DNA from 4 places in the Peribacillus sp. NPDC097197 genome. Region 4 is predicted to be linked to each of the others. Evidence: riboswitches for the same ligand, from Rfam matches in the RefSeq annotation. Region 4 holds a riboswitch; each other region holds the start of a gene.
The links. Region 4 has a riboswitch for S-adenosylmethionine ahead of ACQKL6_RS18200 (methionine ABC transporter ATP-binding protein). Riboswitches for the same ligand answer to the same signal wherever they lie in the genome.
Positions count from the first base shown of each region.

Region 1: another riboswitch for S-adenosylmethionine. It lies ahead of ACQKL6_RS10360 (Fur-regulated basic protein FbpA); the one in region 4 lies ahead of ACQKL6_RS18200 (methionine ABC transporter ATP-binding protein).
Region 2: another riboswitch for S-adenosylmethionine. It lies ahead of ACQKL6_RS03215 (bifunctional homocysteine S-methyltransferase/methylenetetrahydrofolate reductase); the one in region 4 lies ahead of ACQKL6_RS18200 (methionine ABC transporter ATP-binding protein).
Region 3: another riboswitch for S-adenosylmethionine. It lies ahead of ACQKL6_RS20080 (5-methyltetrahydropteroyltriglutamate--homocysteine S-methyltransferase); the one in region 4 lies ahead of ACQKL6_RS18200 (methionine ABC transporter ATP-binding protein).

Region 1 covers NZ_JBNNST010000006.1:171,091-178,937, reverse strand. Annotated here, with positions in the region: gene ACQKL6_RS10380 (ABC transporter ATP-binding protein) at 1-1,057, shown strand, start outside; gene ACQKL6_RS10375 (GDSL-type esterase/lipase family protein) at 1,133-1,831, opposite strand; gene ACQKL6_RS10370 (GNAT family N-acetyltransferase) at 1,996-2,502, shown strand; gene ACQKL6_RS10365 (aspartyl-phosphate phosphatase Spo0E family protein) at 2,558-2,734, opposite strand; gene ACQKL6_RS10360 (Fur-regulated basic protein FbpA) at 2,961-3,224, opposite strand; SAM riboswitch class I at 3,323-3,426, opposite strand; TPP riboswitch at 3,738-3,843, shown strand; TPP riboswitch at 3,912-4,004, shown strand; gene tenA (thiaminase II) at 4,110-4,799, shown strand; gene thiW (energy coupling factor transporter S component ThiW) at 4,800-5,333, shown strand; gene thiD (bifunctional hydroxymethylpyrimidine kinase/phosphomethylpyrimidine kinase) at 5,302-6,108, shown strand; gene thiM (hydroxyethylthiazole kinase) at 6,105-6,920, shown strand; gene thiE (thiamine phosphate synthase) at 6,901-7,536, shown strand; gene ACQKL6_RS10330 (MFS transporter) at 7,575-7,847, opposite strand, start outside.
Region 2 covers NZ_JBNNST010000002.1:173,609-181,455, forward strand. Annotated here, with positions in the region: gene metH (methionine synthase) at 1-220, opposite strand, end outside; gene ACQKL6_RS03215 (bifunctional homocysteine S-methyltransferase/methylenetetrahydrofolate reductase) at 213-2,060, opposite strand; SAM riboswitch class I at 2,167-2,265, opposite strand; gene ACQKL6_RS03220 (MOSC domain-containing protein) at 2,377-3,018, opposite strand; gene ACQKL6_RS03225 (phosphatase PAP2 family protein) at 3,504-4,178, opposite strand; gene ACQKL6_RS03230 (Ku protein) at 4,268-5,110, opposite strand; gene ligD (DNA ligase D) at 5,248-7,110, shown strand; gene dapF (diaminopimelate epimerase) at 7,195-7,847, opposite strand, start outside.
Region 3 covers NZ_JBNNST010000026.1:7,285-15,131, forward strand. Annotated here, with positions in the region: gene ACQKL6_RS20050 (bifunctional diguanylate cyclase/phosphodiesterase) at 1-462, shown strand, start outside; gene ACQKL6_RS20055 (hypothetical protein) at 547-735, shown strand; gene ACQKL6_RS20060 (SET domain-containing protein) at 874-1,272, opposite strand; gene ACQKL6_RS20065 (amino acid permease) at 1,625-3,115, shown strand; gene ACQKL6_RS20070 (CaiB/BaiF CoA transferase family protein) at 3,319-4,425, shown strand; gene ACQKL6_RS20075 (hypothetical protein) at 4,599-5,123, shown strand; gene ACQKL6_RS20080 (5-methyltetrahydropteroyltriglutamate--homocysteine S-methyltransferase) at 5,160-6,263, opposite strand; SAM riboswitch class I at 6,348-6,447, opposite strand; gene ACQKL6_RS20085 (PTS transporter subunit IIC) at 6,664-7,701, shown strand.
Region 4 covers NZ_JBNNST010000018.1:54,992-62,838, reverse strand. Annotated here, with positions in the region: gene ACQKL6_RS18235 (hypothetical protein) at 1-84, shown strand, start outside; gene ACQKL6_RS18230 (MFS transporter) at 311-1,507, shown strand; gene ACQKL6_RS18225 (hypothetical protein) at 1,747-2,157, shown strand; gene ACQKL6_RS18220 (ABC transporter ATP-binding protein) at 2,226-3,368, opposite strand; gene ACQKL6_RS18215 (PucR family transcriptional regulator) at 3,468-4,367, opposite strand; gene ACQKL6_RS18210 (MetQ/NlpA family ABC transporter substrate-binding protein) at 4,502-5,323, opposite strand; gene ACQKL6_RS18205 (methionine ABC transporter permease) at 5,374-6,042, opposite strand; gene ACQKL6_RS18200 (methionine ABC transporter ATP-binding protein) at 6,029-7,045, opposite strand; SAM riboswitch class I at 7,115-7,224, opposite strand; gene ACQKL6_RS18195 (MBL fold metallo-hydrolase) at 7,551-7,847, shown strand, end outside.

The DNA of each region.
Region 1 (7,847 bases), on a different contig from region 4:
GGTAGCAAACATCAAATCAGTTCGACTGAGGTCCATGTTTGGCCCGCTCATAGATTTAATGAATAATTTAGGTCTGATCGCCGTGATTGTATTTGGTGCCTGGCAAGTGATGCAGGGAGAATTTACGATTGGATTAATCGTGGCATTCCTGGCTTATCTCAGGCTTCTGCAAAGTCCAATCCGTAATTTCAGCCGTGTAATCAGTATCGTGCAACAATCGGCTGCAGCTTTTGAACGGATCACCGAAATAATGGAGACACAACCTGGAATCCAGGACAAAAAGACAGCAATTAATGTTCCCAAAATCACGAAACAAATCGAATTTCAAGGAATTGATTTCGCTTATGTCGAGGGGGTACCAGTACTCCGAAATCTTAACCTGATGATAAAAGCAGGACAGGTAACCGCTCTTGTCGGCTCATCCGGGGCAGGGAAATCAACGATTACCAGCCTTTTAATTCGTTTCTATGACCCCCAACAAGGGACAATAAAAATGGATGGCCATGATATTCGTGATCTCACCCTCAAATCTTTACGGAACCAAATGGGGGTTGTTTCGCAAGACATTATTTTGTTTACCGGGACCATCCGCGATAATATAACCTATGGTAAACTCGACGCAACGGACGAGGAAATTATCGAAGTGGCTAAGGCGGCATATGCTCATGATTTCATCAAGACGTTCCCAAAAGGATATGACTCACAAATCGGAGAACGTGGGGTCAAACTTTCTGGTGGCCAAAAGCAACGGATTGCCATCGCCAGGGCCCTTTTGAAGAATCCCCAAATCATCATTCTCGATGAGGCGACGGCATCGCTCGATACGGAATCCGAACATCTGATTCAGGAAGCGTTATCCAACCTATTAGAGAACCGGACTTCAATCGTCATTGCCCATCGGTTATCAACCGTTCAAAAGGCAGATCAAATTGTCGTTCTTGAAAAAGGGGTAATTCAAGAAAATGGAACGCACGAACAACTGCTACTAAATAATGGTCGCTATCGGCAGCTCCATGACTTACAGTTTCCACAGGCGGAGGCACCATCAGAAACATAACCAACCAGAAATCCGCCCCCGATAAATAAACCTAAAAGGGCATGGAAATCAAGTTTCCATGCCCTTTTATCGTTCTTATTTAAAATCATATTTATCTAAGATTCGATTGGTTATAAGCTGATAGCCTTCTTCATTTGGATGAATTTCATCACTGAAGTATGCTTTTTTATCTTTGTTTTCGAATAAATCGTTTGTAGGGATATACTTTAGTCTACTATCCTTGTCCACCATCTTTTGAATCGAATGATTATAATCACTAATATGGTTTTCTAATTTCAAGTCGTCTTTATTGGGGTTATATAACCCTATCACCAAGATATCAGCTTTATTATTTTTCTTTAGAAGCTCAGAAAGAATTTTATCTAAATGTTGTACATACTCTTTCTTTTCATCATTTATCTTTTGATCATTGATTTTTTTTAAGTTTCCACCATTACTGTTAATTAAATCATTGATTCCGATATAGACGATAAATGTGTCAGCCTTATCCAATTTTGTGTTAATCTCAAGATCTTCGAGCTGTTTAATGACACCGTCCGTTTCCTGACCTTTAATACCATAATTCCAGAATTGGACTTTTTCTGAATCGGAATCATTCGTTTTATGTTTCAAGTCATCAATATATCCTTCCCCTTCTTTATCGCCCTTTCCGTAAGTCAAAGAATCTCCAAATGCCATGACTCTTTGATCGTTTTTCGCATCTACTGCCTGAAACGCATAGGCAACTAAACAAATAACAAGTACAATAAAAAATAAGCCAACGATTTTCTTCATTTGTTTTGCTTCTCCTTTTGTATTCACTAGGAAGTATTTTATTTTTAAATACCCAAAAAGAGGACAAGCCTAACATTCGAATAATCTAATAAAAAACTTAAATTGCATGATGCACCTGTACTCAGGTGATTGGAATGCCATAATAAATGGATTGGAGCTTAATGATGAAGGAGTTTATAGAATTCAGGGAAGCAATATTTGAGGATTTGCCTAAAATTATTGAAATTTACAATTCTACAGTACCTTCGAGGATGGTCACTGCGGATACAGAACCAGTTACAGTAGAATCACGGCTCAAATGGTTTGAGGAACATCATATTCTCAAACGGCCATTATATATGATCATACATGATGGAAAAACAGCTGGGTGGATGAGTTTTCAATCTTTTTATGGTAGACCCGCATATGATTTTACCGCTGAAATTAGCATCTATATAGATGAGGAGTTCCGTGGGAAAGGAATTGGACAACTTTCAATCCAAAAGGCTATAGAGGTGAGTCCGAAGATAGGGATTAAGACACTTCTTGGATTTATTTTCGCACACAATGCACCAAGTATTAAGCTTTTTTCAAAATTTGGTTTTGAAAAATGGGCGCATTTACCGAAAATAGCAGAACTCGATGGAGTGGAACGCGATTTGGTCATTCTTGGTAAACGTGTCACTACATGACTTCCATTGCAAAAGGCGATTGCCTGGATTTGAATGGTCTAGTGGGATGTACTGATTATTCGCGACAAACTCCCAGGAATTTTATATGTGTGACCGCATTCAATAAAGAATCCAACTCTTGACTTGCTTGAATGGTCATCCTGCTTGTCAAACCATAATTTTTTGCTAACATAATCATTTCTTTTCGTTTTTCTTCAATTTTTTCAACTGTTGTTATATGAGGAGGCTTCAATATAATCACTTCCTATTTTTCAATTATTTTACATTTTTATCATAACCAAAGCACTAGGCGAAATCAATCATTTTACATGTTTTAAATATGTTATTTCACTAGTGAAATGTGACAAAATACCCATTATATTTTTCTATTTTGTACTTTTTATGTCAGTTCAAAGAGAAAAAGCATTTGCCTTTACACAGCAAATGCTTTTTCTCTTTGATTGTTCACTATAGGTTAACTAAGTCATGCACTCTGGAGGTGACTCATTACCTGATTTATCTATAACAATCTTATATTCATCTTCAAGAGCTTTTAATGGAGCATCATAGAGATGCTTTTCATCAGAGGTTTTGTATACACCATTTGATAATAGTTCTTCTATCAACAATGCTCTCCTCTGTTCTTTTTTCTCGAAAAACTCTGCCATATGAATGGCCCCTTTCCTTTTATTCATATTTTCCACATATAATGCCCCTAATCTTATAGGCTTTGCTAAAGCCAAAATATATATACCTGTTGTACGGGATTCTTAAACCCTATTTGACAAAAATAAAAACCCCTTCTAATCCAAGAAGAGGTCGACAGAGGTCCGTTCGTCTCTTCTTATCTTCCAAGCGATTGCTTGTTGGAAGAAGCACAGTTCCCCGATGGGTCTGTTGCCGAGGTTTCATAGGGCCAAGTCCCTCCACCTCTCTGGATAAGAATACAGAATATAAATGATTTTGACATGATTTTATCCCACTTGCAAGGATAAGTCAATTGCATTCAAATAATTTTTAATTTTTAATTTTTATATTATTTTTCCGTGTGCCCTTTTAGCACAAGGTAAGACCATATCCCTATTTTGCTAATAACTATATTTTCCTCCAATTGACCGTGGGTTAGGTATGCTCCATTTGCCAATGGGGATTTTATCCTACTACCCCTTTCACGCCACAAGATACTCATAAAATTCTATTGGATTCAAAGGTTGCATTTTCCTTTTTATCTGATATGATGACAATAATCACATACGAAATACCACTAGGGGAGTCTTCTAAAAGACTGAGATGGAATGATGTTCCGGACCCTTTGAACCTGATCCGGGTGATGCCGGCGGAGGAAAGTGGATGATATCGTCGTCGTATATTTGACTTCATCCATCTGCCCCGTTCCGTTTTCAGGAACGGGGTTTTCGTTTAATTGAATAATAAACTGCTAGGGGAGCCATTAATAGGCTGAGAATCAAACCCTTTGTACCTGATCTGGTCATACCAGCGGAGGAAAGCAGGTTGAAAAAGGGATTCGTACATTCCTAGAACAGCCGCTTTCTATATGAAAGCGGCTGTTCTTCATTTTTGGACACTCCCCTCCTTTGTATGTGAATGAATTATAAGGGGGAAAAATCATGGCGAAAACCCAAATGAAAACTTTCAGTGCTAGACTTCACGAACGTTCAAAAGAAATTTGGAAAAAGAATCATACTCATCCTTTCGTTCAAGCAATTGGAGACGGGACACTATCAGAAAAGAAATTCGCCTATTACTTAAAGCAGGACTATATCTATCTTATGGATTATGCCAAGCTTTTTGCCTTAGGGACCATCAAGGCCACTAACCTTGAGATCATGACCAAATTTGCGAGTATTTTAAATGAGACTCTACAGGTAGAAATGGATTTGCATAGGAGCTACTGCAAGGAGTTCGGAATTAGTTCTGAGGAATTGGAAAATACCGAACCAACTCCGATTACCCTTGCCTATACAGGTTATATGCTCAATGCTGCCCATCATGGAACTTTAGCCGACCTTATTGCCTGCTTACTTCCTTGTGCCTGGGATTACTATGAAATTGGCTCGTTATTAAAAGAACAAAATGGTCCAGCACTAGAAACAAATCGTTATATCGCTTGGATTCAATCGTATGCATCCCCCGAATTCGCAGATGCGCACAAATGGTTGGCCAAGCTGTTAGACGAACTGACGGAAGATATGCCTGAGGGGGAATTGAAAAGATTAGAGAAACACTTTTTAATGACCTCCCGATATGAATATTTATTTTGGGACATGGTTCACAACGAACAGGATTGGCCTCTTTAAATGCTAGATACTGGTAACTTGTTACGGAAAATGACGTTGACTAGCTTGTTCACGGCCATCACTACCCTGACTAGCTCATTCGTTTACATCCCTGTTGGTTTTGCGAAGGTGTTTCCTATTCAACATGTAACCAACGTCATGACAGCCGTTATGTTGGGGCCGCTTTTTGCTGTGACCCAGGCCTTTTTAGTATCCCTTATCAGGAACATGACAGGTACAGGTTCAATTTTTGCATTTCCGGGAAGCATGGTTGGTGCCCTGCTGGCGGCCTTCCTCTACCAAAAAACAAGAAGGATGGGACACGCCTGCTTGGGAGAAATAGTGGGGACAGGCATTCTCGGATCCATCGCCTGTTATCCGATCGCGCTTTTATTATTGGGAAAAAAAGCGGCACTTTTTGGTTTTCTGCCAGCTTTTCTTCTTAGTTCTTTAACGGGCGCAATTATAGGCTTTCTTTTATTGAAAGTTCTCTTAAAAAATCATTATATGAAGGGGTTTTTTTATGAAAAGGGCACTAACGATCGCCGGATCTGACTCTGGGGGCGGAGCCGGCATCCAAGCTGATTTAAAAACATTTTCGGCCCATCGGGTTTATGGCATGTCTGTTATCACCGCCGTTACGGCACAGAATACCTTGGAAGTTCGATCTGTACAGCCCATCGATCTCCCTGTGATCACCGATCAAATTGCGGCCGTATTTGAAGACATTCGTGTCGACGCAGTAAAAATAGGGATGCTTGGATCAAAGGAGACGGTCGAAACCGTCGCCCATTCAATAAAATTATTTAAACCGGCTATCGTCGTCCTTGATCCTGTCATGATTTCCAAAAGTGGACACCATCTGTTAGATGAGAGGGCCGTTTCGTCGTTAAAAATCGATTTACTTCCACTTGCTACACTTGTCACGCCGAATATACCGGAAGCAGAGGTCCTTACCGGATTCCCGATCCGGACGAAGCAGGACTTTTATAAGGCATGTACCGCTATTCTGGAACTGGGTCCGAAGGCTGTTTTACTGAAAGGAGGACATGCAGCAGGAAATCCAAATGATCTCTTTTATGATGGCAAGGAGTTCTCTTGGATCAAGGGTGAACGCATTCATACGAAAAATACGCATGGAACTGGCTGTACCCTTTCCTCTGCCATTGCATCTAATCTTGCTAATGGACTTCCTTTAGCGACGTCCATTGAACAAGCGAAAATCTATATTTCAGAAGCGATACGAAATAGCTTAGAACTCGGTAAGGGACACGGACCCGTTCACCATTTCCATCAATTTTATAAAAAGGAACGGAGTGATTTCACATGAATACATCCGTTGCAGACTTATTTGGCAGAGTGAGAAAGAAACAACCACTCGTCCACCAAATCACCAACTTTGTTACTGCAAATGATTGTGCCAATGCTACCCTGGCAATTGGTGGTTCTCCCGTTATGACTTCCAATCCAAAAGAAGTGGCGGACATGGTCAAACTGGCACAAGCACTGGTGATTAACTTAGGTACACTGGATGATGTTCCCTTGGAGGCGATGGCGATTGCCGGGAAAACAGCGAACGATTGCCATATACCCGTAATTTTAGATCCTGTGGGCGTCGGTTCCACCCCTTACCGAACAGAGAAAGCGATGGAACTGCTCGATTCAATCACTGTCCAGATTATTCGCGGCAATGCAAGTGAAGTCCATCGGCTAATGGGAGGCGATATCGTCACGCGAGGGGTCGATTCAGGACCCCTTTCCATGAGCAATGCAGAACTATCCCTACGTGCTGCTAGAAAACTGAAGAGTGTTGTCGTCGTGAGTGGAGCCAAGGATGCCGTTAGTGACTCTTCACGTACGTCCATCATCGATAATGGAAGCCCTCTTTTAACAAAGGTGACCGGCACCGGCTGTATGTCGACGGCCTTGATTGGGGTCTTCTGCGGAATTACGGAGGATTACTATTCAGCTGCTATCGCAGGAATTTCAACCATGAGCATCTCTGGTGAGCTTGCTGCCAGAACCCTTGAAAAAAATGATGGCACAGGGACATACCGGACACGGATTATCGATGCCATCTCAGGAATGAATGATTCCATATGGAAATACGAGGTGAAAATGCATGAAGAAAGTGCCATTTGATTTGAGCCTTTATTTAGTCACGGAAGAATCATTAGCCGTCGAGGACATGACCACTATCATCACCGAGGCGGTTTCAGGCGGAGTTACGGCCGTCCAACTTAGAGAAAAGCAGGCATCTTCCCTTACTTTTTATCAAAAAGCTTCTCTATTAAAAGGGGTCCTTGATGAACTTTCGATTCCGTTAATCATTAATGACCGCGTGGATATTGCGCTTGCTGTAGGAGCGGATGGAATTCATGTTGGGCAGGATGACCTTCCTCTTCCCATCATCAAGACCCTTGTTCCTGACAATATGATCATTGGAGTATCCGTCTCTACCTTGGAGGAGGCCCTTGAAGCTGAAAACAATGGCGCTGACTATATTGGTGTTGGCTCTGTATTCCCGACAAAAACGAAACAAGACGCAACTGCTTTGAAAAAAGGGGAACTGGAGAGAATTTGTCACAGTACCTCGATTCCTGCCGTTGCGATCGGTGGGATTACAGCGGATAATATCAACAGGCTTTCTAAAAGTGGAATTGCCGGTGCTGCGGTCGTCTCTGCCATTACACAGGCAAAAAATCCAATGGACGTGGCTACACTCCTTTCATACACTATAAAAAGATTCACTAATTAATAGAAGGAGGATGCTCATTTCGAGTCATCCTCCTTCCTTTATGAAAGAATGGTATTCTTCGTTTCTTTTCCAAATGCCACAGCAACAGCACCAATTAAAATTGCGATTGTAAAAATCGTGAAGATGGTCGATATCGCTGTATCTCCAGCAACTAGATACCCGACAAGCAACGGCCCCAAAATGCCCCCGACGCGTCCGACTCCAGCTGCTAACCCCGTCCCGGTTCCACGAATGACGGTTGGATACTGTTCAGGTGTATACGCATAAAGCGCCCCCCATGCACCTAAGTTGAAAAACGATAGGAACATGCC
Region 2 (7,847 bases), on a different contig from region 4:
TATTAGTCTCTATAATATCGGCACCTGCCGCTAAATATTTTTCATGGATAGTTTGAATGATTTCAGGACGGGTTAACGATAAATACTCATTACACCCTTCGTATTGTTCTCCACCGAAATCCTCGGCCGTTAAATCTTCAGCTTGAATCATGGTGCCCATTGCTCCATCAAGAAGAAGAATCTTTGATTGTAATTGCACGTTAATTTCTCTTTTACTCATGTCCTGCCACCTCAGATGTTTGTTTACGATCATGATCCTTAATATATGTAGTAAGTTCCGCTGTCATTTCATAGCGTAAGAAAGGCGTTATTAAGTAAATTCCCTTGAACCTCTCTTGGGCTGCGTCTACCAATTCCCTTGCTATATTTATAGCTTCAATCCTTGATTTTACTGGATCAGCTCCCGCTGAGGCCATTGCTTTCCGTACACTGTCAGGTAATTTAATCCCCGGTATTTCATTATGGATGAATTCGGCATTCCTCGTACTGGTAAGGGGCATTATCCCCATGAAAATCGGTGTTTCCAAATGTTTTGTCGCCTGATAGACTTCTTCTATTTGTTCTACTGAATAAACTGGCTGTGTCAAAAACGAATGAGCACCGCAAGCGATTTTCTTTTCCATTCTCTGAACAGCCTTATCGAGATATTTCACATTTGGATTAAAAGCTGCGGAAATCTTGAAATTAGCCCGTTTCCCTAGACTTTGTCCGGAATAGGAGTAGCCCTCATTGAATTGCTTAACCAGACTTATCAAATCGAATGAAGATAAATCATAGACAGACGTTGCCCCCGGGAAATCACCAATCTTAGAAGGATCCCCAGTGATAACTAAAACTTCATCCAGCCCGACCGTATGCAATCCCATTAAATGGGATTGTAACCCAATAAGATTTCGGTCCCTGCACGTAATATGGACCATCGGATTCACCCCTAATTCAGCCTTTAATAAATTGGCTAAGGTCGAATTCGATATCCTTGGTGAAGCAAGTGAATTATCAGCTAAAGTAATGGAATCCACCCCAGCTTTTTTCAAGGCTTCAGCTCCTGCCATAAACGTTTCGATTCCTAACTTTTTCGGTGGATCAAGCTCAACTAGGATCGTTCTATCCGTTTTTGCCTTTTCATGAAGAGCTAATTCTTGTTTTTGGTTATTCACTTCAATAATTTCTATATGTCGAGCTTTCGTAATTTTTTCCTTGACTGGCGCTAAAGTGCCAATCATTTCGTTCACAGCTTGTATATGTAGTGGTGTCGTACCACAGCAACCCCCTATAATGGTTGCTCCTTGTTTTCGTAATTCGAGTGCACTTGAACCGAAATATTCTGGTTCCGCTTTATAGACCAGTCTCCCATCCACATAATCTGGAAGACTTGCATTAGGATAGATGGCAATCGACGCCTGCATAGGCAATTTCACTTCTTCCAGTGCCCTTATCATATGATGGGGGCCCAGACGGCAATTCACCCCAACGACATCTGCACCTAGGTACTCTAGCTTTTGAAAAGCTTCATTCAAATGAAATCCATTTTGAAGATTTCCAAGTTCATGCATCGATACATTTGCAATAATCGGCAGGTCCGTTTCCTTTTTAGCAATTTGAAGCACCGTTTCAAGCTCTTCAAAATCATAGAATGTTTCAAGAAGAATTCCATCGGGATCTTCCAGGAGCAAACTGTATAATTGTTCTCGAAAACCCCGTTTTATTTCTTCTATACTTAAATCCGATTTACGTATACTACGCTGGGCCCCAATTGTACCAAAAACATAAGCCTTCCCTTTCGCTACTTGTTTAGCAAGGCTGACTCCTTGGCGATTGATCCGACTGACTTCTTCCTCCAGCCCATACCGTTTCAATTTATTGAAATTGGCACCATATGTATTGGTTTGCAGAATATCTGCACCCGCTTCTAAATAGGCCCTATGTATAGACTCAATTTTATCAGGATTGGTGCAATTTATTTCCTCATAACATTGATCGATTCCATAGGAGTACAACAACGTACCCATCGCGCCGTCTCCAACTAGCATTCTTTCCTTCAATTCACTACGAAAATCCAATTAGTACACCCTCTCTTAAAAACACTATGGTTTTTGTCGGTTTCTATGAGTGTGAGAGTAAAGAAAAAAAACCTTCTCAAAGAAGAAGGCTTTTTTCGAAACATTCTCCTCATCTATCAAGCTCTGCTTGCTGGATTTAGCACCTTTGCCTAGGCTGGTTGCTGAGGTTTCATCGGGCCAGTCCCTTCACCTCTCTCGATAAGATTTATTAAGTTTAATTTTCTAAACATTTCAAAATTTATTTATATTTAATTTACATGAATCATCTGATAATTTCAAGAGTATATTTATCATTTTTTCATTTTCTTCAGACTTTTTAACGATACATCCTTTTAGAAAGCAAGGCTCCCCATTCTTCCGACAAGGATTCAATGGAAAGCAAGGACATTGCCCCCTCCTCCCCATCACGCTTATGAAGGATGACATCCGTTGCATAAAGTACCGTAACCTTATCTTGAAGCCGATCCAATAACACGATATCATCTTGTTGGCCAATTACCCCTTCTTGTATAACCCTAGCAAAATAGCCAGTTAGATTAGTGTCCATCACCAATTTCAAAAACTCTGGCTCTTTGTTAAAGTGGGAGATGGTCGAGCAAGGAATACGCCCCTGTGTAATCTGAATAACGGTCCCGCCAATGCGATAGATATCGCCTATAAACGTTTGACGTTCAGTCATTCCAGCAATCGTCAAATTCTCCCCAAATGCAGGGATGGAAAGCTGCTTATTGAATGTTCGATTCCATAAATCATAATGCTCAAAGGGATAAAAACATAGAGCACGGTCAGGCCCTCCATGGAACTTTCTGTTACCCACTCCATCCCTATCAATCCCTGATTTTGTTACGGTGATATAGTCGATGGCCTTCTTATCCATTGCCGTTTTGATCTTTACCCCCGAAAGCTCCTCCTCTTTTGGCATCCCAATTTGAAGAGACATGATTTTACGATTTTCCATTGGACATCTTCCATTTCTTTTAAATTTCCAGATTGCAATAAAGAAACATTCTTTATATTCAATCTATTCAATTATTTGATTATACCAAAAAAAAGCAATAACCTCTTTACTAGGTATAAAATTCGATGTGAAAAGAGAATGATATAAAAATAATCCCTTTGTTTTAGTAATTTAGTTGCTATTTCCAAATTAATTATGATAGAATATGAACACAATATATAGTCGAAAAAGACAATCCGTCGCCTATATGTTGATTCACGATTAATTTCCTCATTGTCGCTCTTTAGGGGGCGAATTTTTTTGTCTCCTTTTAAAAAGGGTGGAAAACTGTAGATCCTTACTAATTATTTATACCTAACAAGTAACTACCAAATTGAACAGGCGACCTTCTTTTAATGAAAATTTATAGGTGCGATCATTACTTTCCTCACAGTACACCACTTTTTTGATAATTTTGGTGATTTTCTTATGCCTTCATTTTCCCCTTAGCTTCTATTTTTTCGCCCCTTATATTCCAGGTATCGTAACAGCCATGCCGATATCGTTAGCCAAGCAGCTCCGGCAACAAAACCTGCCACAACATCGCTCGGGTAATGCACCCCTAGATAAATGCGGCTCCATCCAATGACCAATGAAGCCAAAAAAGCCAAAAACCATATAATGCCGTTCATATATTTACTTTTGACGATTCGTAAACATACAACTGCAATGCTTCCGTAAACGATAACCGAAGCCATAGAGTGACCACTAGGAAAACTATATCCGGAAACGGATAATAATGGAGCGATATCGGGTCTTTCCCTTTGAAAAAGATATTTTAGCCCCCAATTAAATACCCCACCCATTGCTGAAGTGATTATTAAGTATAAAGCAAGCTGTTTTCTTCTGTATAAGGCCAAAATCAAGGCAAATATACCAATTAGTACGACTATCCATGTCACCGACCCAAAAAATGTGAGCGTAGTCACAAAGCTGATAAATTGTTCACTAAAGGGCACTTGGATGAAATTGATAAGGACTTTATCAAATTCGATTAACTCCCCTTCCTTCAGTTCTTCCACAATTTCAATAAAAATGAAAAAATAAACTAGGATTAAACCAGCCATCATGGCAATATAAAGAAGTTTTTTTGAAATATGTATGCTAAAAAAGTTATGCATTCTCGGACACCACCTTTTCCCTCATTTATCACGCTACCTCTAGGATAAAACAAAAAAAGCCTAAGCGATAGATTTCGCTCAGGCTTTTTTTACGCTTGTTTCTTTTTAGGCTCCGCTCTTTTGCGTGTCGTCTTTTTCTTTACAACCATTTTCTCCGGCTTCGTCCTGTCAATGGACGCTTGTAAAGCTGCCATTAAATCCGTCACATTATTGGCCACGGGTTCTTTAGATTTTGCTGTAATGGTTTTCTCGCCAGTTTTCTTTGATTCAATCAATTCAAGCAAAGCTGTTCTATAATCATCTTTGTATTTAGTCGGATCAAACGTCGATGTCAACTGATCAATTAATAATATGGCCGTATCGATTTCTTTTTTTGCAATGGCATCATTAGCAGGAATATTAGGAACGTCGGTTGCAGAACGAACCTCATCAGGGTAATGAATGGTTTCCATCAACAATGTGTTATCCACGACCCGAAGGATAGCCATTTGTTCTTTGGAACGAATGATGATTTTAGCGAGACCAACCTTGCCTGACTCCAAGAGTGCTTCCCTCAAAAGAGAATAGGCTTTTGTACCGCCATCGTTTGGAGACATATAATAGCTTCGGTTGAAATAGATTGGATCAATTTCCTCTATTTTAACAAAATCAATGATTTCCACTGCCTTATCTTCATTTTGTTTTTTTAATTGCTCAAGTTCATTGTCTTCTAGGACAACAAACTTTCCTTTTGTATACTCAAACGCACGAACAATATCATCCTTGCCTACTTCTTTCTGGCAAACTGGACAAACCTTTTCGTATTTTATCGGTGAATGGCATTCCTTATGCAAAGTTCGTAAGGATATATCCTTATCTTCCGTTGCCGCATGAAGCTTTATCGGGATATTCACCAAACCAAAAGAAATGCTGCCTTTCCATATTGTATGCAAATTCCTCACCTCATCGTTGATTAATTGATTCACTGTTATTATCATTCCCATTTCTTTCAAAAAAATTATATCTCAACTCTTAAAATTAAGATTTTATGGGGAAAATACTAATAAACGCAATGAACGGAGGGAAAAATGTGATAAAACCAATGTTGCCCACCTATCATCCAGAAGCTCCTTGTTCTAAGGAATGGATATATGAAGTCAAATATGATGGCTTTCGGGCCATTTTAACGATTGAAGAAAGTAAAGTGGCAAAGCTGACGAGCCGGAACGGAAAAGAGTTGCTGCCTCTTTTTCCGGAAATCGGTGAATTCCTAGAAACCTTGAACCTCGAAGGTATACTTCCCCTTCAACTAGATGGAGAACTAGTTTGGCTAACCAATGAAGCCAAGGCAGACTTTTCCGAGATACAGTGGCGTGGACGTTTGAGAAACCAAACATTGATATCCGAGGCTTCCACCCTCTCCCCATGCCGATTCATAGTGTTTGACTTACTAACCTTAAATGGAAAAGACATTACCAAACAAAACTTGTCGGAACGGAAAGCTTTGTTGAAGGGCTTAGGAAAGAAACTTCATTTCCCAGAAAATCCTAGCCCCCATGAAGAAAGCCCAATCCAACTGATTGGAAACTATGATACTGCAAATGAATCGATGAACAAGGTCATTCTCATGGATGGGGAAGGGATTGTAGCCAAGAACATCAACAGCATATGGCACGAAAAACGGTCAACCTCCTGGATCAAGGTGAAAAATTGGAGGGTATTCCCCTGCTTTATCACTGCTCTTCATAAAGAAAACGGATATATTTCAATTTCCGTTTATAAAGACGGTGTAATTACCCCGATTGGGAGCGTCAAAAATGGCATGAGTGCCCAGGATAAAACCATTTTACACGAATTGATTAAAAAAAATGCCGTCGAAGAGAATGCGAAGTTCTTTTACCTCCATCCTTCCATTTGTATCGAAGTGCAATTTCTGCATGTTCATGAAGAAAATGAATTACGGGAGCCTCAGTTTTCCCAGTGGCTGTTGCAAACGATACCAAGTGAATGTACTTGGGAGAGGTTCCTTATCAGTCAATTTACTTTTCCGGAGTCGGTCCATATAACATCACCAGATAAACCGATTTGGGCATTTAAGGATAGAAAGGTGATAAAAGTTGAATACCTCCAATATTTACGGGAGGTGTCATCTCATTTCTTGCCTTTTCTAGCCGACAAACTTCTGACAACAATTCGTTACCCTCATGGCGCAATGAACCCTGAACGTTTTTTTCAAAAAAATAAGCCAGAGTATGCGCCCGCATCGATTCAAACGTTCCTGAATGAAGACATCGAGTATATGCTATGTAATGAACTGGAAACATTGCTTTGGTTTGGCAACCAACTTGCCTTGGAGTTCCATGCACCATTTCAGAAAGCTGGCTCTACTAAACCAGATGAAATTGTATTGGATCTTGACCCTCCCTCGATTGAGTATTTTAACTTGGCGATTCATGCCGCTCTTGAAATAAAGAAAGTCTTGCTTCCATTACATATAGAAGCATTCGTAAAAACTTCAGGAAATAAGGGATTACAGATTCATATTCCACTACCGGAAGATACTTTTACTTATAAAGAGACACATATTTTCACTGATTTTCTTGGTCAATACTTAATAAGCTCCTTTCCAAATGACTTTACCTTAGAGAGAATGAAGAAAAATCGACAAAATCGACTTTATCTCGATTTTGTCCAACATAGTGAAGGGAAAACCATTATCGTCCCTTATTCCCCTCGTGGAAATCATTTCGCCGGGGTAGCCACTCCCTTATCATGGGAAGAAGTGAATGAAAACCTTAGACTGGAAGATTATACAGTGGAAACTGTACCTAACAGGATCAAAAGGTTGGGCTGCCCCTTCAAGAATTACAGGCAGATTGATAACGGCCCAGCATTTCTAGAGGTTTTATCCTTCCTTAAACAACAAAAGGGGCCTTATAAGTCCAAAAAATAAAACAGGTGAAGAAAAACGAATCGTTTTTCTTCACCTGTTTTTCTTTTTTTAAAATAATTTACTGATTTGACAGCCTTTTGTCCCTTACCATTTCGTTTTCAAAAAGCTTTGTACTTCATCCTGCATCTTTGCATATAATTTTGTTTCCTCTTCATATTCATGTTTTTCAAGCACTGTGAAAACCTCTGGCTGATCGATGTCTATTTCAAGCAACGCTTTGAACTCATAGGTTGCATTTCCAATCAGGTCAATGGAATACGCATTACTCTCTTCATCATGGTGAACGATACATTTCACTTTTCCACCGTTGTTATAAACGGAAATTTCCTGTTCAAGCGAATTAAGTCCAATCGAGCAAGTAACCAGACTTGAAGCCGACATCGCAGTTCCACAAGCATTCGTGAAGCCTACACCTCTTTCGAAGGTACGAACATAAATGCTCCCAGGTGTCAGTTCTTTTACAAAACTGACATTGACCCCATCCGGAAACAGGTCATTCGGTTGGTTCACTTTCGTGGCAAGCTCTTCCTGTAAATTACTTTGCAATACATCGCTATCCACTAAGGTGATCAAGTGTGGATTTGGGACAGCCAATGCCGAAAATAGGAGGGAATCATGCAACTCAGGGAGCAATTCATTTAACAACTGATCCTTTTCTATTGCAAGCGGAAGATCCTTGACCTTAAAGCTGACCGGAGAAATTTCCACTTTGAATGTTGGAATTCCCGCATAAATAT
Region 3 (7,847 bases), on a different contig from region 4:
AAGTTGAGATGCATGTTGGACAAATGGAATATAGATGGCAGGAATCTGGAGTTGGAAATAACCGAAAGTACGGCGATGAACAATGTGAACAGGGCCATCTTTACCTTTGAAAGGTTAAGGGAACTTGGCGTGAAGATCGCCATAGACGACTTCGGCACCGGATATAGTTCCTTTGCTTACTTAAAGGATTACCCCATCAATACATTGAAAATCGACCAATCGTTTATCAGGAACTTGGCAACCGGTGGACCGGATGAAGCAATTGTGGCGTCCATCATTGGGCTGGCCAAAAACATGCAGCTGAATATCGTGGCAGAAGGCGTTGAATACCAAACGCAATTCGACTTTTTAAAAGAAATGGAATGTAACCAGGTACAGGGTTACATGTTCAGTAAACCGTTGCCAGCACACGAATTAGAAGACAAGTTTCTACGCAATCTATATGCGTTTCCGGTCGCCTGAAGGATGGAAGTCTGGGTCTCCTTGTTTAAAGAAGTGGTTATAGGGAAATACTATACTATACTAAAATATAAGGAGGAAACTCAGATGCCATCAAACAAAATGATTGGAACCGTCGTATTGGGAGCAGCTGCTTACTTAATGCGCAATAAAGAAACGCGTGAGAAAACAATAAGCCAGATCAAATCAATCGCTAATCCTGAAATGATTGATAAGGTAAAGAGCCAACTCCAATCCTTCACTAAATCAAAATCAAGTAATTCAACAATCAATTAAGGTAGCATGAAAAAAGCTCCATCAAGGGATAGCATATCCTGGATGGAGCTTTTTTGGTTTCCCGAATTACGTAAAAAGCACCTGCCTTTAAAAAACTGGAGAAAGTTTTTTAAACGGCAGGCGCTTTTATGTCATCAATTACTCAGCTTCTTCACCATTGTCTTCTTTATTGAACCATAATGGATCTTCGTTATCGACCTCACCATTATAATTGATGGTAATCTCTTCTCCCGCCTTAATATCGGTATAAGCGAAGAAATCGAATGTATGATGATCAAAGTTTATGTCATATGTGGCATTCGGCGTATAGGAGTGGTTAAATAGCATGCCATATCCTAAAAGCAGGCAAGTATGGTTGATGCCATACTCAAACGCATAATCCGCTAGCAATGTTTTCTCGATATGAACATGCTCTTCATTTGGATAAGCGATAACCGGTGCTTCATGCAACAGCTCACCTTTTTTAATATCACGTTTTGCGAAAACGCCTCTATTGAACTCTCCATCACTGAGTGTGGAATTTTTAACTTCGATCATATTCGTCACCTACTTGTTCTTTTCTTTTATAGTCCAGATTGTATAAGCTTGACAGCAATTAGGAAGAAAAGCAACTAATTTAGGGAAATTAATCGTTATCCTCTTGAAGAATCCCCAATAAGTGCAAAATATCGTGGCACAAAAACGCAAAGAAATATGGCGTAAGTGCAAAGGAATTTGTCTATATCTCGGTTTTATTGGGTGAAGATGTAGGATTTTGCTGACAAGTGAAAAGTGGCATGAAAATTGCTGAAAGAAAAAGAATAATTAATCCATTCAGAACTTTCAAGTAGTATAATTTCTAAAGTGGGAATTTTCAGAACTGCGTGCAAAAGCAAAAGGGGATGTACATATGATAGTAAAACGCGAAGAGGAAGTCTTTGAGTATCCAGTCGAAACACCGAAAAAAGAACAGGGGTTAAACAGAGGGTTGAAATCTCGTCACTTAACGATGATTTCCATTGGAGGAGCCATCGGAACAGGATTGTTTCTTAGCAGTGGGGCTGCCATACATACAGCGGGACCAGGCGGTGCTCTACTTGCTTACGCATTGGTCGGGGCCATGGTGTACTTTGTCATGACAAGCTTAGGGGAACTAGCTGCCTTTATGCCAACCAGTGGGTCATTTAGTACATATGGAACGAAATTTGTCGATCCTGCCTTTGGATTTGCCTTGGGTTGGACATATTGGTTCAACTGGTCCATGACTATAGCGGCTGAGTTAGCCGCATCGACCATCATCATGAAATTCTGGTTTCCGGATAGTCCATCACTATTGTGGAGTTTCTCATTTTTAGTGCTTATTTTTCTATTGAACTATCTCTCTGTCAAAGGCTATGGTGAAGGGGAATATTGGTTTTCTTTCATTAAAGTGACGGCCATCATCATTTTTATCATTGTCGGCTTACTCATGATTGTAGGCATTATGGGAGGGGAAGCGGTAGGCTTTAAAAATTTCACAGTGGACGATGCTCCTTTTCCAGGTGGGTTCATGGGGGTATTCATCGTTTTCATAGCAGCAGGTTTTTCTTTTCAGGGGACGGAAATCGTTGGTGTTGCAGCTGGGGAAAGTGAAAATCCAGCTAAAAATATACCGAAGGCCATTAAAAGCGTCTTCTGGAGGATTCTCCTTTTTTACATATTGGCGATTTTCGTGATAGGGCTGCTTATCCCTTATACGAATTCAAGTTTACAAGGCGAGAATGTTATGGTCAGCCCATTTACGCTCATATTTGAGAAAGCGGGAGTAGCCTTTGCGGCTTCCCTGATGAACGCCGTGATTTTAACTGCGGTATTATCTGCGGGGAATTCAAGCTTATATGCCTCTACCCGTATGTTATATTCGATGGCTAAAGCCGGGCAAGCACCCCGGATTTTTGCCAAACTGAACAAACGAGGTGTCCCAGTGGCGGGTATGATCTTAACATGTTCCATCGGAATGCTTGCCTTTTTGGCTTCCATATTCGGTGATGGCACCGTATATCTATGGCTAATGAACGCGATCGGGATAACGGGATTTATCTTCTGGCTGGGCATTTCCATAAGCCATTATCGCTTCCGTAAGGCATATGTGTTACAAGGGCATTCATTGGATAAGCTGCCGTACAAGGCTTTATGGTTTCCAATCGGGACGATATTTGCCATTACGATTGGAATGGTCGTCATCTTGGCTCAAAATATCCAAGCGTTCTTTTCGGACCATATCGATTGGGGAAGTGTGGTGGCGGCATACTTAGGAATCCCTCTTTTTCTCGCCCTCTGGTTTGGGTATAAACTGATTAGGAAAACGAGATTCGTTAAGCTCGAAGAAGTAGAAATTAATTTTGATGAAAAGTATGACTGAAAACTTCCGGACCATGTTCACAGACATGGTTCCGGTTATTTTATTATTTTAAATTGAACATGTACCAATGTTAGTCGCATTGAATTGGATGTGAATGTTGTTTTGCAGGAAACGAAAGGGTGGAAGAAGAATGAGTATAAAAGATAGAAATCCCAACTGAGGAAGAATGCATCCATTTGGTAGAAAAGGAAGGTGCATGAACGATGACACTGTTGACCAATCTGAAAGTGCTAGACTTTTCGACACTTTTGCCAGGGCCATTCGCTACGCTCATGCTTGCAGACTTAGGAGCGGAAGTGTTGAAGGTAGAACGGCCGGCCAAGGTTGATACATGGGGAGTCGATCAATATTTGAACCGTTCAAAAAAATCGGTTGCCCTTGATTTGAAACGGCAGGAGTCGATTGATGCCGTAAAGAATCTAGTGAAGGAATATGATATTGTCCTTGAACAGTTCCGGCCGGGTGTCATGGATCGGTTGGGGCTGGGATACGAAGAATTAAAACAAATCAATCCAAAGTTGATTTACTGTTCGCTTACTGGCTTTGGTCAGACTGGTCCCTACAAGAATCGTCCAGGTCATGATATCAACTATATTTCGATAGCGGGATTGTCCGGTTACTCAGGTACGCAAAAAGGAGGACCTGCAAAAAATGGAACACAAATAGCCGACCTTGCAGGAGGCTCCATGCACGCTGTCATCGGGATTTTGTCGGCAGTCATCTACCGGGAGCGGACGGGTGAAGGTCAGTTCATCGATATTAGCATGACCGATTGCAGCTTTGCTTTGAATGCGATATCTGCCCCCCTACATTTACAGGGTGGATTGGAGCTTGAACCGGAAAAGTTGGTATTGAATGGCGGAACATTTTATGATTTTTATGAAACGAAAGACGGCCGTTACTTCTCGGTTGGAAGCTTGGAGCCATCATTCCGTGAAGTGTTATGTGAAGCAATCGGACAGCCTGAACTGTTCGAGTTAAGCATGAAGCAAGATGCGGAAAGTAGCATCCAATTCAAAAGGATCATCAAGCATGCATTTCTTGAAAAGACATTTGAAGAATGGCAGGGCATATTCGAAGATTTCGAGGCTTGTGTCGAACCGGTGCTGACTTTTTCTGAAGCGACCAATCACCCGCAACTGCAAGCGCGTGGCATGATAGTCGAAGTGCCCGATGGAGAAGGAAACATGCAGAGGCAGATGGCTTGTCCCATCAAAACATCGGTCTTCACTCCAGAGTATAAACATGTTGGGATGAAGCCGGGACAAAGTAATGATGAGGTCTTTGGCACTCTTGAATTGGAGCGATAGCAACGGATGGACCGGCAGATGATCTGTCGGTTTTTTTGTGGGTTAAAGGGGGAGTCCCTTAAGACATGTGAATATTTACTAGTTATAACGTATCCACACCGGGTAAGAGAGTATCATCCTTCGAATAAGGACTTGTCTGTATACACCAAGCTCAAATAAGGAGGATGATTGGCATGTTCGGTTTGTCTGATATCACTAAATTTCTCTTTTCCTTTTTTCTGATTTTACCGGTTGTCACGCTCATTCATTTAGGTGGGCATCTATTCTTTGTCACACTATTTGGCGGTACAGAGAAAAAAATCAAGATCGGATGTGGAGATAAGATTTTCTCCTTTTGCAATATAGAAGTGAGAAAATACTACTTTTGGAATGGGCATTGTGAGTTCAAGGGATTAAAATATGATAATAAGTTCACGAATAGTTTGATTTACTTAGGGGGAGCCCTCTTTAACCTAATTAGCATGTTGTTGATATATAGTTTGGTTTATCAGGGAATCTTGGAGAAGTCGGTCCTCTGGTACCAATTCATATATTTCTCTTTCTATATTATGTTCTTTTCCTTATTTCCGATGTATTTTTCCGATGGGTCGCCAAGTGATGGAAAGGCCGCAGAATTGACATTGAAGAACCAGCTCGATGATAAGGTGACAGATGATGTAGTGGGGAAGAAAGAGGATGAGGACGATCGATGTTGTTGAATAAAGGGACGAGCATAGGCTCGTCCCTTTTTGTTCTTATCCCCATACTTCTTTGGCGACATCCACAACGAATTTTAACTTTTCCCATTGCTGCTCTTCCGTTAGCTTGTTGCCAAGATGTGTGGAAGCGAATCCGCATTGAGGGCTTAAGCACAAGTGTTCATGTGGCACGAATTGTGCCGCTTCTTTAATACGTGATTTAACGGTTTCTTTATCTTCAAGTTCGCCATTCTTCGAAGTAACCACGCCAAGAACGACTTGTGCGCCGTCATTTGGAATGTGTTCTAATGGTTTAAAATCCCCTGAACGGTGATCATCGTATTCCAAGAAAAATCCATCTACATTTTCCTTGGCCAATAGAGTTGGGGCGATACGGGCATAGCTGCCTTCAAAAGCCCAAGTCGATTGGTAATTTCCACGACAAAGGTGAGTCGTGACAACCAAATCCTCTGGTTTTCCCTCCAACGTCCCATTAATCACGCGCAATGCTAAATCGATTAATTGTTCCCTTGTATATTTCCCCTCTTTGAACTGGAAGTCCGGAGCGGAAAGCCTGGCTATGTATACATCATCTAATTGTAAATAACGTACACCGGCATCGTAAAAGGCTTGTAAAGCATCTTGATAGGCTTTGATAATATCTTTTGCATAGTCTTCGATGTCAGGATAGATTTCTTCATTATGGACCCCTACCGCAAATAATTGATTGGGACTAGGGATGGTTTGTTTCGCCACAGCCCGTCCGTCCACGATTTCATTAAACTCAATAAAGTCTTTAATAAAGGGGTGATCTGGGTTGAAAGAAATTTTTCCTGTATTCCGAACGTTATAACGTTCTGTTTCAATTCCATCAAATGTGAGGCCTTTTTCCGTGACATACCCTTCGATTCCATTTAAATGTTCCAAGAAGTCAAAGTGCCACCAGGTGCGTCTGAATTCCCCATCAGTCACTGCCTCTAAACCGATTTCTATTTGCTTATCGACGATACGCTTGATTTCCTTCGTTTCAACCTCGCGTAATTGTTCTGCGGTAATGATTCCTTCTTTCCGTTGCTTTCTTGCCAGATGTATACTTTCTGGTCTTAATAGACTTCCTACGTGGTCGGCTTTGAATGGAGCTTTCGTTAAAGTGATAGACATGGTAGATTCCTACTTTCCTTATTAAAATATAAAAACCTCTTCTTTCAAAAAAGAAGAGGTATAATCAGCAATGCTTATATTCTCTTCTTATCTTCAAGTTGAACACTTCTGGAATTAGCACAGTACAGTAAAGTCTGTTGCTGAGGTATCAAAGGGCCAGTCCCTCCACCTCTCTGGATAAGAATATGAACTATTCAATTAATTACGACTATACAGGTAGTATTAGTAAAGGTCAATAGAAAACAGATAATTTAGAATATAATCGTTATTAGAAAGTAAGTTTCTCTTAGTTAAAATACTTTTATACACTTTCGCGGTGAAGTGTTAAAAAAATCCTTTGACTATTGTCAGAATATTTCTTATAATTGTATACATTATAGCGAGATAGGGGATTATTCAGATGAGAGATTTTTTTAATAAATTATTAACGGGGATGAGCATAGGGATTGTCGTTTCATTAATTCCGAATGCTTTGTTAGGGGAAATACTTAAACTATTGATTCCACATTTTCCCGTGTTACAGCATATATTCGATATCACCGTTTTCGTGATGAGCTTGTTACCTGTCATGATTGGGGTGATGGTCGGGATTTCGTTCAAGCTATCATCCATTCAAACGGCCAGTATCGGGATCGCGGCCATGGTCGGAAGTGGCGCCATCCAGAAAACGGCTGATGGTTTGTTTGCCCTTAATGGGATTGGCGTTGTAATCAATACTGGAATTACCGCGGCATTGACCGTATTGTTCCTGCAACTAATTGGCGATAGATTAAAGGCGTATGCGATTCTTTTGATGCCGACTTTAAGTATCTTGGTACCAGGAATGATTGGATACTTAATTCTGCCATACGTAAAATCCGCTACGGGACTATTAGGAGTCGGCATCGCTAACGTGACGTCATTGCAGCCCATTTTGATGGGAGCCATTATTTCCGTTATATTCTGTCTCATTATCTTATCTCCCATTTCAACGGTTGGGGTGGCGACGGTCATTATGCTCTCAGGTATAGGATCTGGTGCGGCCAACCTAGGAATCGTGGCAGCTGGTGTGGGCCTAGCCATTGCAAGCTACAAAGCGAATTCATTAGGGACGGCTTTAGCCCATGTGTTGGGTTCCCCTAAGATTCAAATGAGGAATTTCTTCATGAAACCGAAAATTGCGTTTCCCATGTTAATCACGTCCGCTATTCTTGGTGCGTTGGCAGGTTTGTTAAACATACAAGGGACCCCGTATAGTGCTGGATTTGGTTTATCGGGATTGGTCGGTCCCTTGAACTACATGAAACTGGCGGAAGGCGGATGGATTTTCAGTAACATATCCATCATGGTCATCATTTTCTTCATTCTTCCGATTGTGTTGAACCTTGTACTAATCTACGTTTTCTCAAAGAAATTAAAATGGATTAAAGCAGACGACTATACCTTGCATTTTGAATAAAAGGAAACCAAATAAAAGAAGCAGTCAGGCGTTTAGCTCTGGCTGCTTCTTTTGATGAGGAGGCTAATTCAAGGGTACTTCAACTTTTAAATCTAGAATCTGCGGTATCTGATGATGGCCAGGATTCATTTCATCCACTTTACTCA
Region 4 (7,847 bases):
GAATCCCTTCAAAAGGGACAATGCCCGCATATTATGAAGTGCCCCAACTGCGGACACGATGAAGTGATTTTGGTACAGGAATAGAGTTCTTGAATAATAGGGTGAGACCTTAGAATAATTAATGATCGAGACTTTTTCATAAAAATGAGAAGTCTCTTTTTTATGTGGATCATTTTTTCATGAAAAGGAGGTTACCTAAACTTGGAATTGGAAATTCATAGTGGAAAAATAGAGGGATAGTGGGCTTGTCTCGCCGTATAATGTTATGGTAGTGAGTTATTCGTGGAGAATGGAAAGTAGGGTGGTAACCTTGGCAATGCTCTTATTGGTTATGATTTACTTGGCTTTCATAAGCCTGGGTCTTCCAGATTCCTTACTGGGTGCTGCCTGGCCGGTCATGCAGTCTGATTATGACCAGCCACTGGAGACTGCAGGCTTACTTTATATGATTGTTGCAGCAGGGACCATTTTCTCAAGCCTGGCTAGCGGCTGGTTAAATAAACGACTGGGGACGGGAAAGGTCACGTGTATAAGTGTGGCCCTGACAGCGGTGGCCTTATTTGGCATTGCCTATTCTCCCTCTCTGGATTGGCTTATTATCTGTGCGATCCCTTTGGGGCTGGGTGCAGGAGCTATCGACGCTGCGCTGAATAACTACGTGGCGTTGCATTATAAAGCCCATCATATGAACTGGCTTCATTGCTTTTGGGGAGTGGGGGCAAGCATAGGACCCATCATGATGTCTTATTATATGGCTAATCAAGGCACATGGAGAGCTGGTTATGTAACCATTTCCTATATCCAGTTCACCCTAGCCCTTTTACTCGTGTTAACCCTTCCATTATGGAAGCTAGTCTCTCGGAGGGTGCCAATCGATGAAGGTAGCACAGTGAATCCGGATTACTTGGAAGAACGGGTATCCAAGGAAAGGCCGCTTAAAATCAAAGGAGTCAAGTATGCATTGTTCACGTTCTTTTTCTATTGCGGCGTTGAATCAACGTTAGGACTGTGGGGAAGCAGCTATCTTGTGAATAGCAAGGGCATGTCAGCTGCTTTGGCCGCTCAAGGGGTCTCTTTTTTCTATACGGGTATTATGCTAGGACGGCTTATAACAGGATTTATTCTTTTGAAGGTCACCAACCATCAGCTCATGATCCGATTGGGACAGATTGCAGCACTTATTGGGACGGTACTCCTTATCCTGCCCTTGCCGGTTACGATGTCGCTTGTCGGTTTTGTTATAGTCGGATTGGGCTTGGCCCCCATTTATCCTTGCATGATTCATGAGACCCCCGCCAGGTTCGGTAAAACCCATTCACCGTCCATCATAGGATATCAAATGGCTGTGGCATACACGGGGACCACCCTTTTGCCGCCCTTTCTAGGGTTAATTGCTTCGTACACTACGCTTGATGTATTTCCGTACTTTGCTCTGGTTTATGTGATGGCCATGCTGTTCGGATCTGAAAAGTTGAATGGAATGTTGAAGAAGCGTTGGGCTAATTAAGATCCCTACCTTGGATGGGAGGACTACCTCATGAATCGTTATGAAGTGATGAACGTGAATGCCATATTTTAAAGTCTTATTGCTTCGTGGTAGGCAGGCGATTAGACGCAGGATAATGAAGCTGAAAAAAGAAACGTGGAGCGGGTCGATAGAAGTGGATGAGGTAAGTTTTTGGAATAGAATAGTTCGGCGGATCGTCCATATATCGAGGAAAAGAGGAGTATAAAGGAGCATGTAATGTGAGTTTAGCGAGCTATATTGGGTGTAACGTGGAACTCCGTCTTAGTGAAGATGAAGAGCATAACGCCTTAATTCAGATTGGAGATTGTTTTTCAAGTAAATACGACAAACAACATGTAAAAAAGTATCAATTCACGGCACAGTTTGTTTATGAAGTGTCATCCGACTGGGGAATTGAAATTTCAAAAGATATGAGTCCAAGCCAGTGTTTTGAATCAAAAAAGAAGCTTACGGCATTATGTGAAATGATGAATGACTATCTTGAGAAAGGTGAGTATTTCGAATTGTATAGTTGCTGGGTAGGGGAGGAGAAAGAAAAACGAGTAGGTGAGTTAACGTTAAAAATGGATACATTGAATGTTGATTCGATTGAAATGCCTGAAAAGACATTGGTTCGATTTGAGAAATAAGTTGAGGGAAGCCTTGGTCGATAAGGCTTCCCCCATTTGGATGCAAATCCAAATCAAAAAGTAATTACTTAAGCCATCTTCGTTTGCTGGTTGCCTTCCATTTCTGATTCTTCGTCAAAAATACGTTGCTCGGACTCTTTATCAAAGAAATGGGTTTTATTCATATCAAGGGCCAGGTCAATGGCATCACCAGCCTGGATGATATGTTTGGCATCCACCCTGGCAACAAAGTCCTGTCCGGCGAATGTCGAATAGAGCATGATTTCGGCACCCATTAGCTCGGCCACATCGACTTGAGCCGTGAATGTTGAAGTGGGCGATGCGGAAATGAACGTTTCTTCGTTATGGAAATCCTCAGGCCGGATGCCAAGAATGATGTCTTTTCCGATATAGCCTTGATTACGAAGCGTATCCATTTTGAAAGGAGGCACCTCAAGTGTTTGCTCCCCAATTTGAATGAATCCATCCTGCAAGGTACCTGTAAAGAAGTTCATGGCAGGTGAGCCGATGAATCCGCCTACGAAAACATTTACAGGCTTTTCATAGACATCTTTCGGTGCACCCACTTGCTGGATGATGCCATCCTTCATGACTACAAGCCGGGTGGCCATGGTCATGGCTTCTGTTTGGTCATGGGTGACATAAATCGTTGTTGTATTGATCCGTTTGTGCAGTTTAGCGATTTCTGCGCGCATTTGTACCCGAAGTTTTGCATCAAGGTTGGAAAGGGGCTCATCCATCAAGAAGACTTTGGCATCCCGAACAATGGCCCTTCCAAGTGCCACACGCTGGCGCTGCCCGCCAGAAAGGGCTTTAGGCTTCCGTTGTAAGAAGTCTTCAAGTCCAAGGATCTTGGCAGCATCATGGACGCGTTGCTTGATTTCCTTCTTCGGCGTTTTCCTTAGCTTCAGTCCAAAAGCCATATTGTCATAGACGGTCATATGAGGATATAAAGCGTAGTTCTGGAAAACCATCGCAATGTCCCGATCTTTTGGAGGCACATCATTGACCCGCTTGCCATCTATAAAAAGATCCCCTTGGGAGATGTCCTCAAGGCCGGCAATCATCCTTAAAGTGGTCGACTTTCCACACCCCGAGGGTCCGACGAAAACAATGAATTCCTTATCGGCCACGCTAAGGTTGAAGTCTTTAACGGCTGTCACCTTATTATCATAAATCTTGAAGATATGATCCAATACTAACTCTGCCATGAACTATTCCTCCTCTTAAACTCCTAAATTCGTAATGATATTTATAGTCTACTCTATCAATACTGAAATAAATATGGGCACACTGCACAAAAGGGATAATTATCCTTTTTGCTCATTTAAGAGAATGAGGAGGTAGGCAGCCAAAGCATGCGGAAAATTCCGTACATCCAGTCCTGTTTTTTCAGCGAATTTATCTATCCTGTATTGCAGGCTGTTCCGATGGATATAAAGTTGTTTAGCTGCCAATGAGGCGTTGGAATTACATTCGATATACGTTTTAACCGTTTTGATCAATTCATGATCCTGCCGCGTCTTGCCAAGCAATTCATTGATGTACCATCTTTTATCCATGTCAGTACAGGCATTCATGAGTGCGTAGGGGATAATATTGGGTAATTCCGTCACCTTAACATCGGATAGATGGAGCAAAGAAAGTGTGAAACATTTTCTCTCTTGTATCAGATGGTGATGAAGGTCCGCATCGACAGGGTGAAATCGACCGGCATAGACCCTGATCTTCACGTAAAAGTCACTCTCGAGTGTAGATGAGATGGCGAGAAAATCATGCGTCGATAAGGGTTCATCCATGTCTGATTCAATTAAGGTTCCCGCCGTTTCATTCTCCCAGACCAGGATGGAATCGGATGGTACGAATGAGAGAATCGCTTCCTCGAAATGATCGTGTGAAAAATCCCCATGGGCCAGGTTAAAGTAGGTGAACCGGACATTCTCCCAGTTCGTTAGGGGCTGGGAGGCACGCGGCCCAAATAAAAAATCATTCCAAGTAGTTTTTTGGGTAGTGGAGGTGTTTGGACTTTGGAGTGATGGAGTGTCAAAGAGTAGCGTAAGCAAACGGATTCCCTCCGCCGATATGTCTGAGCGGGGAATGCCAATTGTATGGCCGAATGGATCTTCCAACCAGAAATATGCCGAGATGTCCTGTGCATCTTTTTTATCTGAAAGGGAGTTTGGGAATGTATGTTTAAGCTTATTAAGCATCATGTTCACCTTCTTTCCATTCCATTATATCCAAAAAGGGCAAAGCGGAAAAGAAAACAATGACTGCGTTCGTAGGTATTGTTAATCAGTAAAGGCCTGCCCCAGACAGGAGCAGACCCATACTTGCTGTTTCCTTATTTCATCCAATCGGGTTTACCGAAGCCTTGGAACTTGTCATCAATCACCTTTTCGAATTCGGCACTTTCTACAACTGATTTGATATCTTTTGCAAATTGGGCGTCTTTATCCTTAGTGTTTACAGCCACGACATTGCGATACGTATCTGGCATGTTTTCTAATGCAAGAGCATCTTGAAGGTCCATTTTGGCGGCAATCGCAAAGTTACCAGGAACGGCCGATAGGTCAACACTGTCCGTTGCACGAGGTAATTGTGCCGATTCCAGTGGTTCGAATTGAATGTTCTTCGGATTCTTTGTTACATCTTTCTCAGATATTCTTAATGGATCAACATCCGGATCCACGTCAATCAGGCCCTCATCCAATAAAACTTTAAGTGCACGGGAGAGGTTGACTGGGTCATTGGGAACGGCGATGGTCGCACCATTTTTAATATCGGTCAATGATTTGTATTCCGTGGAGTAAATGCCCATCGGTGCCGTTGGAACAATAATAAGGTCAGAGAGCTCTAAGTCATGTTCCTTTGCGAAATTATCCATATACACTTTATGCTGAAAGAGGTTGGCATCGATCGAACCATTACCAAGTGATTTATTCGGCTGGATATAATCACTGAATTCGACGATGTCCACTTTGTAGCCAAGGTCTTCAAGTCCGGGTTGTATGGCTTCTATGACCATGTCGGCATAAGGGCCAGTCGTTGCCCCGATTTTTAATTCTTTCTTGTCCTCCGTTTTAGTTGTCGCATCGTCATTTCCGCAAGCTGACAACCCAAGGGCTAATGCACATATAGATAATAATGAAGTGATTTTTTTCATGAAAAATTCCTCCTTGTTTAATGTAGTGTCATCGTTAACATTCATGAATCTTATCGTTTGTTTACATAGTGAGAGGCCTTATCGCCTATCATTTGGATGATTTGGACAAGACAGATCAGAACGACCACCGTTGTGATCATGATCGTGTTGTCATAACGGTAATAGCCGAAACGAATCGCGAGGTCACCGATTCCTCCTCCGCCGATTGTTCCTGCCATAGCCGAGAAGCCGATGAGTGATATCGTCGTTAATGTCACGCCTTGGATGATTCCAGGCCTTGCTTCAGGAAGAAGCACATCCTTGATGATCATCCATGGGGAAGCGCCCACGGCGATCGCGGCTTCGATCACTCCCTTATCTATTTCCCTCAATGTAGATTCTACGATCCTAGCGAAAAAAGGTATGGCGGAGACTGATAGGGAAACGGAAGCCGCTAGCGGTCCAATCGTTGACCCGGTAAGGAATTCGGTTAAAGGAAGCAAAGCGACTAAAAGAATGATAAACGGAATCGAGCGGACTAGATTAACCACGAAACCGAGGGACCGATTCAACGTGATATTTTCAAAGAACAAATTCCTGGTCGTCGTAAACAGCAATACTCCTAGAGGCAGTCCAATCAGGAGGGCAACCGCAAGGGAAATTCCGACCATATAAATCGTTTCCAGAAAGGCTTTATTAAGGTCAGGCAAAATATTGATGATGGAATCAAGCAGTGACATGCTTTAACACCTCCACGGATCGGGTCCGGCTTATTATGTATTCAAGGGCTACTTGCACTTCTTCAGGCTCACCAATCAATTCGATGATCAAGATTCCTAGAGGGATATCCTGGATATATTCAATTTTCCCGTGCAGGATATTCCCTCTGACAGAATAGTTTTGTAGAGTATCCGAGAGAATCGATTCACCAGCGGTTTGCCCTTCAAATTGTATTTTGATAATCGTTCCTTTGTTTTCCCTTATAAGGTGGGGAGGAAGTTCAAAATCCAGCACGCTGCTGATGAACTGCTTAGTCAGTTCTTGTTTGGGTTGTGAAAATATTTCATAAACAGGGCCATCTTCAATAATTCGTCCATCTTGCATGACGGAGACACGATGGCACAGTTCCTTGACCACTTCCATTTCATGGGTGATCAGCACGATGGTGATGCCCAGTTCTTTATTGATCTTTTTCAACAACTGTAAGATCGACTTCGTAGTGGTTGGATCAAGGGCTGATGTCGCTTCATCACATAATAGGACGGTAGGGTCATTCGCTAAGGCCCGTGCAATGCCTACCCGCTGTTTTTGTCCGCCACTGAGTTGAGCCGGATAAACATCTTTTTTATCCCGAAGGCCAACGATATCCAAAAGTTCCAGAACGCGGTTAGTAATGACCTCCTTTGGTTGATGGGCGGCTTTCAAGGCGAAGGAGATATTGTCAAAAACCGTTTTGGAACTGACTAGGGAAAAATGCTGAAATATCATGCCGATTTTCTGGCGTTGTTTGCGAAGCTCCTGGCTTGATAAGGTTGTTAAGTCGACGCCATCGATGATGATGCTACCATTGGTCGGACGCTCAAGAAGATTCAGACAGCGAATCAATGAACTCTTTCCCGCGCCGCTATACCCGACAATCCCATAAACCTCTCCCGTTTGAATGGTTAAAGATACATTATCCACTCCGATAACTCGGGTATTCTTCGAGATATATTCCTTTCGAACTGAACGAATTTCAATCATGATGCTATCCTCCTTATACATAAAAAAGCTACCTCTATCATTCAGAAAGAGGCAGCGAAATTATATCCCGTCTTATCTTTCAGAATGGTATTTCATTCTGCAGGAAGGGGCACCATTCCCGATGTGGGGCGGTTGCCGGACGTCATAGGGCCTGGTCCCTCAGTCACTCTTGATAAGTTAATTACTATTTTAGTATTTTATTATTTTTTTAATATAATCTATATTATTTGTTAAATACAGTAATGTCAATTATTTTTTGAATTTTATCAAGATTATGAATCAAACGATCTACTTGCCCAGATTATAGTGGCCATTTGCTAAGTTACACGGAACGTCCCGGATCTTACATGGCCTGTCTGCGTAAGAATATGGACTTTGATCACTCCCATCATTAGAAAAAATATTATACTTGTAAAAAGTATGGAGAGATAATACATTTATTGTAAGTAAATTAGTAAATAAAGGATGATGAGTTTTTCCAAAAAAATGATTGGGGTGGAAAGTCATGCTGGAAATGAAAACGATAAACGATGTGGTTTGCGTAAAAGGGACACCGGAAGGAAACAAATCAGGCATGAGCGTGAATGTGTTCTTAACCGATGGCATGTTAGTTGATACGGGTGCAAAAATCTTGTTGAAGGAACTTACTCCATTCTTTGAAACCGCTGATTACGATATGGTTGCGCTGACGCATTATCATGAGGACCATACGGGTGGGGCCGCATGGATACAGGAACATAGGAACGTTCCCATCTATATTCATCCGATGTCCCTCGATATTTGTGCAAAGGATGCAGAATAT